DNA from 3 places in the Streptomyces sp. NPDC006624 genome. Region 3 is predicted to be linked to each of the others. Evidence: riboswitches for the same ligand, from Rfam matches in the RefSeq annotation. Region 3 holds a riboswitch; each other region holds the start of a gene.

Region 1 (4,399 bases), on a different contig from region 3:
CTCTCCGTGCGTCACGGGCGGGCTCCCCGGGCCCGGTCTGAGCACCCCCTGGTCACCGTCGAGGTCCAGCTCGGCGACCTGCACCGCCCCGATGTCCAGGAACCGCCGGATCTCCTCGCGCGCACGCGCCGCACCGGCCATGCGCCCTCCCCCCCACTCGTGTGTCAGGTACGGCGCAGCCGGGCCGCGCCCTTCAGGGTCCGCGCGGCCAGCGACGCGAGCCGCGGCCGGCCACGGACGAAGCTGTGCGCGCGGCGCGCCGGCTCGCGGCTCAGCCAGTGCAGCGCCGCGCCCGCCCCCGGCCGCGTCACCGCGCCCTCGTACACGGGCAGTTCGCCCGTCCGCAGCGCGTCCTTGTACTCAGCGGCGCCCCGCCCCAGGTCGAGCGTGCCGACGCCCTCGGCGGCCGCGGCCTCGGCCATGCGCAGATGCAGCACCAGACCCGGCGAGTACTTCGAGAACTCCGGGTCGTACGCCGGGAACCAGCAGGCCAGCACCGATGCCGAGCGCAGCCCGAAGTGCGCGGCGACCGGCCGCTCCCCGGCGTACAGCACGGACAGCGTGCCGCTGCACTCCGGTGCCCGGGTCCGCGACAGCCGCCCGACGAGCCGGGTGATCCACTCCTGGGCGAAGCGGTCCCGGCGGCCCGTCCTGCGGTACTGCGCCGACTTCCACGCCATGAGCGTGCGCAGCGCGGCCGGGTCCCGCTCGTCGAACACGAACCGCACCGCGCCGACCTGCCGCCCCAGCCGGCGTTCCTTGGCCAGGGTGGTCTTCAGGAACTTCGGCGACCGGGCGCGCAGCACCGACTCGTAGGTCTCGTAGCCCTTCTCGACGTCGACGAGGAAGGTCGCGTGCTCCTCCGCCGCGTGCCGGACGAACAGCCGCTGCCCGGCCTCCAGGTTGTCGAAGGCGAAGCTCGACAGCGAGCAGGCCCGCAGCAGCTCGCCGGTCTCCAGGTCCAGGTCAGGCCGCAGGATCGCGCCCTGCGCGTCCGAGACGCCGAGCCCGATCGCCCGGCCCTGCCCCAACGGGCCCCGCTCGTACGGCAGGAAACCGGCCGGCTCCCGCCCCTCGTACACCACCGCGATCCGGGCGCGCGGCCTCACCAGACCGACGGCCGCGGTGAACTCCGGTTCCATGAAGGGGTTGCGCGGCGCCCCCGAGGCCGCGCGCAGCGCACGCCAGCGCTCCTTCTCCCCCTCGCCGAGCTCACCGGGCCCGGCCACACGAATGCGCCCACTGCTCAACCCGACCCCCCCGATCAAGTCCCCCCTGGACTCTTGGAAGGTACCGCCCGGGACGCCCTCACGGGTAGGTAGCGGACCATGTTGCTGCCAACCGGTGCAGAGGGGCCTTCAACCGGGCAATCGGTGTGCACCGTGCGATGAAACGTACGCGCCCACTGTCCGTATTCTCTGATCATGGCCGCACCCATCGCATATTCACTCATCGCCACCGACCTGGACGGAACGCTGCTGCGCGGCGACGACACCCTGTCCGACCGGTCCCTCGCCGCGCTCGCGCGGGTGGCGGACGCCGGTGCCCAGCACCTCGTGGTGACGGGCCGGCCGGCGCCCAGAGTGCGACCGCTCCTGGACGACCTCGGCGCCCGGGGGCTCGCGGTGTGCGGGCAGGGCGCGCAGGTGTACGACGCCGGCGCGAACCGGCTGCTGTGGTCCGTCACGCTGGACCGGGAACTGGCCGAGACCGCGCTCGGCAAGATCGAGGCGGAGGTGGGGGAGGTGTACGCGGCGGTCGACCAGGACGGGGTCGACGGGCTCACCCTGATCGAGCCGGGCTATCTCATGCCCCACCCGACCCTGCCCGCGGTACGGGTCGAGCGGCGCGACGAGCTGTGGGCCGAACCCATCAGCAAGGTGCTGCTGCGCCACCCCCGGCTGTCGGACGACGAACTGGCGGCGACGGCCCGCTCGGTGGTCGGCTCGCTGGCGACCGTGACGATGTCGGGGCCCGGCACGGTCGAGCTCCAGCCGTGCGGTGTCACGAAGGCGACGGGCCTGGCACTGGCCGCCGAGCACCTGGGTCTGCGGCCGGCCGACACCATCGCCTTCGGGGACATGCCCAACGACATCCCGATGTTCGACTGGGCCGCCCACGGCGTCGCGATGGCCAACGCCCATCCCGAACTCAAGGCCGTGGCCGACGAGATCACCCTGTCGAACGAGGACGACGGCATCGCCGTCGTCCTCGAGCGACTGCTGGGCGGTGCGGATCAGTACGGGCCGTTGACGTTGTCGATCGAGCCGTAGCGGTCGGCCGCGTAGTTGCAGGCTGCGGTGATGTTGGCGACCGGGTCGTACGGGTCGTACGGGGTGCCCTCGACGTGGTAGGCGGCGAAGGTCGGGTCGATCACCTGCAGCAGGCCCTTGGAGGGGGTGCCCTTGGCGGCGTTGGAGTCCCAGTTGTTGATCGCCTGCGGGTTGCCGGACGACTCGCGCATCACGTTGCGGTGGATGCCTTCGTAGGAGCCCGGGATGCCCTTCTGCGCCATGATGTCGAGCGCCTCGCGGATCCATCCGTCGAGGTTGTTCGCGTAGGTCTTGGCGGAGGCCTGGGTGGCCTGGGCGGCGCCGCCGGCGGGCTTGGCGGCCGGCTTCGCCGGGGCGGACGACGGGGTCGCCTTCTTCGCGGCGGGGGCCTTCACCGTCTTGACCTTCAGCTTCAGACCCGGGTGGATCAGCTTCGGGTCGTCGCCGACGGTGGCGCGGTTGTCCTTGTAGAGCTGCTTCCAGCCGCCCGAGACGTCGTACTTGTCCGCGATGCGGTAGAGCGAGTCGCCCTTGGCCACGGTGTGGGTGAGCGACTTGGCGGGCTGGGCGGCCTGGGGAACGGACCGCACGGCGGCGCTCTGGGGTTCGGCGGCGACGGCGTGCGTCGCGCCGAGGAGCGGCAGGGTCAGTGCCGCTCCGCCGGTGCCGACGGCGATGACACGGCGGGTGATCGGGTTCGTTCCGGTGCGACGGTGCTTACCTCGTGCGGGCATGGCGATGTTCCTCTCCGGCGCCTGCGAGGTGAGCTGTCGGGTTCGGGCCGGAAGATGCCCGGCCGCGCAGGGAGCTGTCGTTCCGTGCGCGGCTTCACCCCGAGCCGTTCCGCTGTGCGGACCGGCGACTTACCTGGGTCCCCCGCTCCTGCCCTGCGTGAGTGGTCGGTTCTGTGGGGTATCCGGGCGGGGGCAGGATTCGGCGTCCGCTCGGACAGGGCCGGAACGTATGCGAGAGCACATGTCGGGAACAAGCAGCGGCGTCACATATCGCGCCTGTTGACCTTGGTCGGGGGGTATGGGGGTGCTTGATCCTTTGCGGTTGCCAAGGCTCAACTGGCTTTCGGTGGACGGGGGTACGGGCCGGTGCCGGGGTGGGGCCGCCGGAGGGCGGAAGTGATTCAATTCACTGATCACGTTCCGGGGCGCAATGCTCCGCAAAGGGAATTTGCTCTATTCACACGGCAAATCGCATATCACCCACCACGTCATGGAAAGTGGATAAATGTCTGTTCTTATGAGCTGATCGGGAGCATGGCGGTCGTGATCGGATACCGCCCGGCCTGTAACCCCGGGCGCTGGCGGTGATCGAAACGTGACCGGATACGCTGACTCGAGTGAGGGCAGCGACCTATCGACAATCCGCGTAATCACCGGCAGACACAGCAGACAGGAGACCCCTCGTGACCGACGTCGGGCCGTTCGGGCTGAGCGTGCGGGACCAGGCTCTGGAAGCCGACGTCCAGGCCGGGCTGACGGCTGTCGAGGAAGGCTTGCTCGAGGCCACCAAGAGCGAGGTGCCCTTCATCACGGAGGCCGCCCAGCACCTGGTGCGCGCCGGCGGCAAGCGGTTCCGGCCGCTGCTGGTGATGCTCTCGGCCCAGTTCGGCGCCGACCGCCACGCACCCGGCATCGTGCCGTCGGCCGTCGTCGTGGAGCTGACCCACCTGGCCACGCTCTACCACGACGACGTGATGGACGAGGCCACCGTGCGCCGCGGGGTGGACAGCGCCAACACGCGCTGGGGCAACTCCGTCGCGGTCCTCACCGGCGACTTCCTCTTCGCGCGCGCCTCGCACATCCTGGCCGACCTCGGCCCGGAGGCGGTGCGCGTGCAGGCCGAGGCGTTCGAGCGGCTGGTGACCGGGCAGATCCTGGAGACCGCCGGACCGCAGGACGGCCGCGACCCCGTCGAGCACTACCTGGACGTGCTGGGCGGCAAGACCGGCTCGCTGGTCGCCGTCTCGTGCCGCTTCGGCGCGATGATGTCCGGCGCCGCCGACACGGTCGTGGACGTGCTCACCCAGTACGGCGAGCGGCTCGGCGTCGCCTTCCAGCTCGCCGACGACGTCCTGGACATCGCCTCCGACTCCCACGAGTCCGGCAAGACGC
Region 2 (4,399 bases), on a different contig from region 3:
GACGACTCCCCGCGCAACCGCCGCCCGATCCACGGCACCAGGAACTGCCGAGCCCAGTGCACATCGTCGCGCCGGACCTCGAGGGTGCCGCGCGGCGGGAGCGGGGGCCACTCCTGCTCGGGGTCGGCCGGTACCTCGATGCCGAGCACCTGGCCCGCGCGGAGCGCGACCCGGGTGTGCCCCTCCGGCGACAGGTGCAGCCGGTCCGCGTCCCACGCCCTGCGGTCCCGCACACTGCGCAGGGACCACAGGTCGAGCACCGGGCAGCCGTACCGGTCGGCGATGGCACGGACGTGCCCGTTGTAGGTGGCGATCTTGCCGCGCAGATGCTTCAGCACGGGCATGCCGCGCGTGTCGAACCCGGTCGTCACCATGACCGTGCCGGCCGCGGCGGCGAGCGGGGCGAGGGCCCGCTCGAAGCGCTCGGCCAGCTCGTCCGGATCGGTGCCGGGACGGAGGATGTCGTTGCCCCCGGCGCAGAACGAGACGAGGTCCGGAGCCATCTGGATGGCCCGCGGCACCTGGTCCGCCACGATCTGGTCGAGGAGCTTCCCGCGCACGGCGAGGTTCGTGTACCGGAAGTCGCCTTCGGGCCGGCGGTCGGCGAGCAGGACGGCGAACCGGTCGGCCCAGCCGACGAACGCCCCGTCGGGGCCGGGGTCACCGACGCCCTCGGTGAAGCTGTCCCCCACCGCCACGTACGACCCGATCACTACTCTGCTGTCACTCTTCGAATCGTCTGCCACAGCCGTTCATGATTCACCCTCGAATGTGACCTACGCGACCGTAGGAAGGGGTTGACGGGCGGTGAGATAAGCCACTTCCCAAGTGTTCGCCAATTCCGGAATAGGCGGCCCGACGGGGGCGTTGGCGGGCGAGCCGAAGGCCGGACCCGGGGATCGGGGTCCGGCCTTCGGTGTGCGTGTCAGGCAGGTGGTCGTGCGGTCGGTCAGCCGATGGAGACGCCGTGCGAGCGCAGGAAGGCGACCGGGTCCACGTCCGAGCCGTAGTCCGGCGTGGTGCGGATCTCGAAGTGCAGGTGCGGCCCGGTGACGTTGCCGGTCGCACCGGACAGGCCGACCTGCTGCCCGGCGGTCACGGCCTGGCCGGCCGAGACGGAGAGCTGGGACAGGTGGGCGTACTGGGCGTAGCTGCCGTCGGCGAGCCTGAGGACGACCTGGTTGCCGTACGCGCCGCCCCACCCGGCGGAGACGACCGTGCCCGCGCCGACGGCCTTCAGGGAGGTGCCGGTCGGGACGACGAAGTCGACACCGGTGTGGTAGCCGCTGGACCACATGCTGCCGGACATGCGGTACGGGGTGCCGACGGTGGCACCGTCCACCGGGGCGCTGTACCCGCTGGCGCTGGTCTCGGCGGCCGGCTTCGCGGCGGGCTTGGCGGCGGCCGGCTTCGCGGCGGTGCCGGCCTTGGAGGAGGACTCGGCGGCGGAGGACTTCTTCGCCTGCTTCTCGGCCGACGCCTTCGGCGCGGACGACTCGGCCTTCGGCGCGGACGCCGCCTTCTTGCCGAGGGACAGCTTCAGACCCGGGTGGATGAGCGACGGGTCGTCGCCGACGGCGTCGCGGTTGTCCGAGTAGAGCTTCTTCCAGCCGCCGCTGACGTTCTGGTCGTCGGCGATCTTCGCCAGGTAGTCCCCGGCCTTCACGGTGTACGTGCGGGTGGTGGCGGCCTTTTCGGCGCCCTGCTTCCCGGCGGCCGGAGCGGACTGGACGGCCTTTTCCGGAGCCGACTGCGGGGTGGCAGCGTGGGCGCCGGCGGCACCCATGAGCGGAAGGGCGAGAGCGGCGCCGCCGGTTCCGGCGACGGCGATGGAGCGGGTGAAACGCTGGGTTTTCGGACGGCGGTGCTTACCCTTCGCGGGCATGGCGAATTCCTCTCCGGCGCCTGCGAGGTGAGCTGTCGGGTGCGGGCTGGAGATGCCCGGCCGCGCCGAGGCGTGGCTTAACCCCAAGCCGTTCCGGGAACCGGAACAGGCGTCGTACCTGTGGGTCCCCCGCTCCTGCCGTACACGGGTCAGTGTGTGCGGGCTCCGGGCGGCGGCAGGATTAGGCGTCCGTCCGGATTGGTGTGGAACGTAAGCGACCAAGACGCAACCGGACAAGCTTGCGGTTGCCCGTGACGGCGTTTTCCTTGACGCGCCGCCACATTTCCCGTCACCGAGCGTGGATTACGGATCTCCGGTTTCCCTCAATAGCCCTGATTGACGCCGCAATTACGTGCACATGGCGACGACACATCGTCACGAATATGACGATGGTCACGCACCCTGTCCACAACCCCTTTACGAACGGGGCACGTTATGGCGAAGCGCCCTAAGCACCCCATTCGGACAGAACGACTACTTCCGCTTAAGGCGGACGACCGCGGCGTCGAGGTCCCCGCGCAGCCCGACCCGCAAACCGTGATGCAGCAGGACACCTCCTCGGTGCACTTCGCCCGTTTCGGGGCATTCGTACGTCGCCGCCGGGTCGAGCCCGCGCAGCCGGAGTGCCGGGACGGGCTCGCCGTAGCGCTGCGCCTGGAGCCAGGCGAGGACGACCGCCTCGTCGCCGAGGACGTACTGCACGGCACTGAGGCCGCCCTCCGGAGGCCGCAGCCGGTAGAGGTCCCCGCGCTGCACCACGGGGCGGATCTCCTTGTAGAGCCGCACCCACCCGCCCGCCTCGGCGAGCTCCTCCCGGGTCCACCGGGTGAGATCGCCGCCGATCCCCAGCACACCGGCCATGGCGCTGACGAACCGGAAGCGCAGGGAGCTGGACCGGTGGTTGAGCATGGCGTTCGGGCTGTCGGTGACCCAGGCGGCCATCACGCGCGCGGGGTGGATCTGGCTGAAGCCGTGCTGGATGGCGAGCCGGTCCAGCGGGTCGGTGTTGTCCGAGGTCCACACCTGGTCCGTGCGGCTCAGCACACCGAGGTCGACGCGCCCTCCGCCGCCCGAGCAGGACTCGAAGGCCACGCCCGGGTGCGCGGCCCGCAGCCGGTCGAGCAGGGCGTACAGGGCGCGCACGTGGTCGACCCACAGTCGCTGCGGGTAGGGGTCGTCCGGCCAGCCGGCGTCGGTGAAGCAGCGGTTGAAGTCCCATTTGACGTAGTCGATCGGGGCGCTGGACAGCAGCCCGTCGAGCCGCTCCCAGAGGTACTCCCGGACGTCCTCGCGGGCGAGGTTCAGCACCAGCTGATTGCGGAACTCCGTCCGCTTTCGTCCCGGTTGGTACTGCACCCAGTCCGGGTGGGCGCGGTACAGCTCGCTGTCCGGGTTGACCATCTCGGGCTCGACCCAGATCCCGAACCGCATACCGAGGCCGTGCACGTGGCGGGCGAGCGGCCCGAGCCCGCCGGGGAAGCGGTCCGGGTTGGGCGTCCAGTCGCCGAGCCCGGCCCGGTCACCGGTGCGCGCCCCGAACCAGCCGTCGTCGACCACGAACAGCTCGACCCCCAGGGCGGCGGCCCGCTCGGCCAGCGCCCGCTGCTGCTCCTCGGAGATGTCGAAGCCGGTGGCCTCCCAGGAGTTGAACAGCACCGGCCGGTCGCGGCCGGCGTCCGGGACGACGTGGTCGCGCTGATAGGCGTGCCAGGCGCGGCTCGCCCCGCCGAAGCCGCCGTCGCTCCAGAGCCCGGCGAAGACGGGTGTGGTGTACGCCTCCCCCGGGCCGAGCGTCAGCAGGCCCGAGTCGTCGTGTCCGGCGCCGCCGGTGATCTGCACGCGCGCGTCCGGGAGCCGGGCGACGGCGATCCGCCAGGACCCGGACCAGCCCAGGGCGCAGCCGTAGACCTCGCCGCGCTCCTCCGTCGCGTCGGTGTCGAGGGCCACCCAGGGCAGGTGCTGGTGGGAGGTGTGGCCGCGGCGGCTGCCGAGGACCTTCTCGCCGGGCGTGAGCTCGGAGCGCGCCAGCCGGGACTCGGCGCCCCAGCGGCCGTGCAGCTGGGACAGCCGCCAGGTGTCGCGCTCGGGCAGGGTCCAGGTGGCGGAGTCGGCGCGCAGCACCTCGACGGCCGGTCCCCGGTTGTCCAGGCTCACCCAGCGCTCGACGACGTCGGTGGCCGGGGGCATCCGGTAGTGCAGCGTGATGAGCAGCCCGCCGTCGCGGAAGCGCAGCCGCAGCTCGCCGTCGTCCGCCTCGTGCCCCTCGTAGACCCACTCGGTGCCGCGCCGCCCGGCGCCGCGCACGGACAGGGCGGGGCGGGTGAAGCGGGGGCCACCCTCGACCGGGTACTCCTCGCGCCCGTCGAGCGAGGACTCGAAGGGCCAGTGATCGGGGAGCGGCCGGGCGGCGAGGGCCTCGGCGTCGGCCAGGGCGATGCGCGGGCCCCAGTGCAGGTGCAGCAGTTCGTCCCGCTCCGTGATGTGGAGCGCGTAGCTGCTCGCCGGGCCGGAGAG
Region 3 (4,399 bases):
CCGCCTCCTGCTCGGTGGGTTCGGCGACGCACGCGCCCGCGTGCCGCCGGGTCACCACGAAGCCCTCCGCCTCCAGGGTGCGCAGCGCCTCCCGGACGGGGACCCGTGAGACGCCGTAGCGGCGCGCGAGGAGTTCCTCGGTGAGCCGGCTGCCGCGTTCGTGGACACCCGCGACGATGTCGTCCCGGATGGCCGTGCACACCGAGTGCGCGGGAATGCGCATGACCGACCTCCGCTTAATCCCCGTGAAACGCCGACGCGTGACGCGTGTTCCGTGACTCTATTGCAATGAGCCGGAATTTCCGACGGCGGGCCGGAAATCATGGATATTTTTTGGACAACCGCCGGCGGTCCGGACCGGGAACACCCCGTTCATCCGGGGCGCCGGTTCGGGCGGTGGTCACCGGAAACACCGAAAGGCCCCGGCTCGACGAGCCGGGGCCTTCGGACGCGGGGCGGGGTGGGTCAGATCTTCACGCCGTGCGAGCGGAGGTAGGCGACGGGGTCCATGTCCGAGCCGTACTCGGGGCTCGTGCGGGCCTCGAAGTGCAGGTGCGGGCCGGTCACGTTGCCGGTGGCGCCGGACAGCCCGATCTGCTGGCCGGGGGTGACCTTCTGCCCCACGGAGACGCCGATGGACGACAGGTGGCCGTACTGGGTGTACGTGCCGTCGTTCATCTTGATCACGACCTGGTTGCCGTAGGAACCGCCCCAGCCCGCCTCGACGACGGTGCCCATGCCGACGGACTGGACGGAGGTGCCGGTGGCGGCGTGGAAGTCGACGCCGGTGTGGCTGCCGGAGGACCACAGGCCGCTGCTGGTCCGGTAGCCGGTGGAGACGTACGAGCCGGCGATCGGGGAGACGAAGGTGTTGAGGCGCTTGCGCTCGGCCTCGCGGGCGGCGCGTTCCTTGGCCTCGCGGGCCTCCTCCGCGGCCTCCTTGGCCTTGCGGGCCATCTCGGCGGCCTGCTTGCGGGCGGCCTCCTCGGCCCTCTTCTTGGCGGCGGCCTCCTCGGCCGCCTGCTTCTGGGCGACGGCCTGGGCGTCGATCTGCTGGGCGACGGTGTCGCCCATGGTGACCACGGGGGTGAGACCGGTCTGCTCGGGAGCGGGGTCGGCGGCGAAGGCGGCCGGAGCGGCCACGGTGCCGATGACGCCGGTGGTCGCGAGGGCCGCGACGCCCGCGGCGCGGGCGGTGCCACGCTGCATCCGGCTGGGCCGACGGTGCTTCCCGGTGGCGCGGGTGAACGCCATGTAGTGGCTGGTCCTTTCCTTCCCTCTCGCCTACCGGGTTAGCTGACGGGTTCGGAGCAGGAAGGTCTCCTACGGACCCCCTCGCGACTCGCGCGGGCGTCCGATTCACCCCAGGGACTACTGGTGGGTCCCCGGCTCCCCTGGCTCGCGCCGTACGGGGACTCGGCGATGACTGTCCGGTGCCGCGGGTGCGGCGCACTGCCTGACGAACAGCCCGGACGACGCTAAGCGGGGGCACTTTCAATTCCCAAACGGATCCCGGCTTTTGTAGCGCATCCCACAGGGCAGACAGGCAACCTCCGTACCAATTCGGGCATAAAGGAGCCCTGGCGCCTTAGAAGACAACCAGGGCTCCCGCGCGCGTGTGCCGCTACTCGGCGGCGACCACCGAGACTTCGCCGATGCCGAGAGCCTCCACCGGGCCCTTGATCTGCGCCGCGTCACCGACGAGGACGGTCACCAGCCGGTCCACCGGGAACGCGCTGACGGCCGCCGCGGTGGCCTCCACGGTGCCGGTCGCGGCGAGCTGCCGGTACAGCGTGGCCTGGTAGTCGTCGGGCAGGTGCTGCTCGACCTGGTCGGCCAGCGTCGAGGCGACGGCCGCCGCCGTCTCGTACTTCAGCGGCGCCACGCCGACCAGGTTCTGCACGGCGACGTCCCGCTCCGCGTCGGTCAGGCCCTGCGCGGCGAGCGTGCGCAGCACCGTCCACAGGTCCTGCAGCGCGGGACCGGTGTTGGGCGTGTCCACCGAACCGCTGATGGCCAGCATGGAGGCACCGGTGCCGTCCGGGGCGGACCTCAGGACCTGGGCGAACGCGCGCACGCCGTAGGTGTAGCCCTTCTCCTCGCGCAGGACGCGGTCCAGACGGGAGGTGAGGGTGCCGCCGAGACAGTACGTGCCGAGCACCTGCGCGGGCCAGACGCGGTCGTGCCGGTCCGGGCCGATGCGGCCGATGAGCAGCTGCGTCTGCACGGCGCCCGGGCGGTCCACGATGACGACCCGGCCGGTGTCGTCGGCGGTCACCGGCGGCACCGGCCGCGGTTCGGCCTGCGAGCCGGTCCAGGCGCCCAGCGTGTCGCCGAGCAGGGCGTCGAGGTCGATGCCGGTGAGGTCGCCGACGACCACGGCCGTGGCGGTGGCGGGGCGGACGTGCTTCTCGTAGAAGCCGCGTACGGCCGCGGAGTCGATCGCGGCGACCGTCTCCTCGGTGCCCTGCCGGGGCCTCGACATGCGCGAGTCCGCCGGGAACAGCTCCTTGGAGAGCTCCTTGGCGGCGCGGCGCGAGGGGTTGGCCAGCTCGTGGGGGATCTCGTCGAGGCGGTTGCGGACCAGCCGCTCGACCTCGCTGTCCGCGAACGCGGGCGCCCTGAGGGCGTCGGCGATCAGCCCGAGCCCCTTGGCCAGCCGGGACGCCGGCACCTCCAGGCTGAGCCGGACACCGGGGTGGTCGGCGTGTGCGTCGAGCGTGGCGCCGGCGCGCTCCAGCTCGGCGGCGAACTCCTCGGCGGAGTGCTTGTCGGTGCCCTCGGAGAAGGCCCGGGCCATGATCGTGGCCACGCCGTCCAGGCCGGCCGGCTCGGCGTCCAGGGGCGCGTCGAGCAGCACCTCGACGGCGACGACCTGCTGGCCGGGGCGGTGGCAGCGCAGGACGGTCAGGCCGTTGCCGAGCGTGCCGCGCTCGGGGGCGGGAAAGGCCCAGGGCCTGGCGTCGCCCGCCTGGGGCTGGGGGTGGAAGTCCATCGCGGCGAGCTCGGTCACTTGGCCGCCTCCTCGTTCTCGTCTCCGGCCGCGGCAGCGGTGTCCTCGTCGGTGGCGTCCTCGTCGGCGACGGGCTCGTAGACCAGCACCGCGCGGTTGTCGGGCCGCAGGCGGGCCTTGGCGACCTCCTGGACCTCCTCCGCCGTGACCTCCAGGACGCGCTGGACGGCGGTCAGGGCGAGCTGCGGGTCACCGAACAGCACGGCGTACCGGCACAGTTCGTCGGCGCGGCCGGCGACCGTGCCCAGCCGGTCCAGCCACTCGCGCTCCAACTGGGCCTGGGCGCGCTCCATCTCCTCGGCCGTGGGGCCCTCCTCGGCGAACCGGGCGAGCTCCTCGTCGATCGCGGCCTCGATGACCGGCACCTCCACGTCACCGGACGTCTTCACGTCCAGCCAGCCCAGGGAGGGCGCCCCGGCGAGCCGCAGCAGGCCGAAGCCCGCCGCCACGGCCGTGCGGTCGCGGCGCACCAGGCGGTTGTAGAGGCGGGAGGACTCGCCGCCGCCGAGGACGGTGAGGGCCAGGTCGGCCGCGTCGCACGCGCGCGTGCCGTCGTGCGGCAGCCGGTAGGCGGCCATCAGGGCGCGCGCCGGGACGTCCTCCTCGACGACCTCGCGCAGCTGCTCGCCGAGGGTCTCCGGCAGCGAGCCGTCACGCGGGGCGGGCTTGCCGTCGTGGCCGGGGATGGAACCGAAGTACTTCTCGATCCAGGCCAGCGTCTGCTCGGGGTCGATGTCGCCGACCACGGAGAGCACCGCGTTGTTCGGCGCGTAGTAGGTGCGGAAGAAGGCGCGGGCGTCCTCCAGGGTCGCCGCGTCCAGGTCGGCCATGGAACCGATGGGGGTGTGGTGGTAGGGGTGGCCCTCGGGGTAGGCGAGGGCGGTCAGCTTCTCGAAGGCGGTGCCGTAGGGCACGTTGTCGTAGCGCTGGCGGCGTTCGTTCTTGACCACGTCGCGCTGGTTCTCCATCGACTCGTCGTCGAGGGCGGCGAGCAGCGAGCCCATGCGGTCGGCCTCCAGCCAGAGGGCGAGCTCCAGCTGGTGGGCGGGCATGGTCTCGAAGTAGTTGGTCCGCTCGAAGCTGGTGGTGCCGTTCAGCGAGCCGCCCGCGCCCTGGACGAGCTCGAAGTGGCCGTTGCCCTTCACCTGCGCGGATCCCTGGAACATCAAGTGCTCAAAAAGGTGAGCCAGGCCGGTGCGCCCCTTGACTTCGTGGCGCGAGCCGACGTCGTACCAGAGGCACACCGCCGCGACCGGGGTCAGGTGGTCCTCGGAGAGCACCACGCGAAGGCCGTTGGCCAGGCGGTGCTCGGTCGCTGTCAGGCCTCCGGAGCCTGCCTGGGCTGTGGCCGTGTGACCCATGGGCATGTACGTCCCTTCGATCGCT

The links. A riboswitch is a leader RNA that binds a small molecule or an ion and turns the genes downstream of it on or off. The one in region 3 is predicted to bind cyclic di-AMP.
Region 1: linked by a shared signal. The riboswitch ahead of ABZY20_RS19945 (LysM peptidoglycan-binding domain-containing protein) and the one ahead of ABZY20_RS22695 (M23 family metallopeptidase) in region 3 are both predicted to bind cyclic di-AMP.
Region 2: linked by a shared signal. The riboswitch ahead of ABZY20_RS06685 (peptidoglycan DD-metalloendopeptidase family protein) and the one ahead of ABZY20_RS22695 (M23 family metallopeptidase) in region 3 are both predicted to bind cyclic di-AMP.

What each region holds. Positions count from the first base shown of each region.
Region 1 is NZ_JBEXOM010000010.1:68,251-72,649, forward strand. Features, by position in the region: gene ABZY20_RS19930 (glycosyltransferase) at 1-141, opposite strand, end outside; gene ABZY20_RS19935 (GNAT family N-acetyltransferase) at 165-1,250, opposite strand; gene ABZY20_RS19940 (HAD family hydrolase) at 1,425-2,273, shown strand; gene ABZY20_RS19945 (LysM peptidoglycan-binding domain-containing protein) at 2,237-3,007, opposite strand; cyclic di-AMP (ydaO/yuaA leader) riboswitch at 3,011-3,185, opposite strand; gene ABZY20_RS19950 (polyprenyl synthetase family protein) at 3,691-4,399, shown strand, end outside.
Region 2 is NZ_JBEXOM010000003.1:53,608-58,006, reverse strand. Features, by position in the region: gene ABZY20_RS06690 (SGNH/GDSL hydrolase family protein) at 1-713, opposite strand, end outside; gene ABZY20_RS06685 (peptidoglycan DD-metalloendopeptidase family protein) at 950-1,885, opposite strand; cyclic di-AMP (ydaO/yuaA leader) riboswitch at 1,890-2,050, opposite strand; gene ABZY20_RS06680 (alpha-galactosidase) at 2,360-4,399, opposite strand, start outside.
Region 3 is NZ_JBEXOM010000012.1:110,209-114,607, forward strand. Features, by position in the region: gene ABZY20_RS22690 (GntR family transcriptional regulator) at 1-223, opposite strand, end outside; gene ABZY20_RS22695 (M23 family metallopeptidase) at 466-1,254, opposite strand; cyclic di-AMP (ydaO/yuaA leader) riboswitch at 1,267-1,432, opposite strand; gene ABZY20_RS22700 (pitrilysin family protein) at 1,625-3,013, opposite strand; gene ABZY20_RS22705 (pitrilysin family protein) at 3,010-4,374, opposite strand.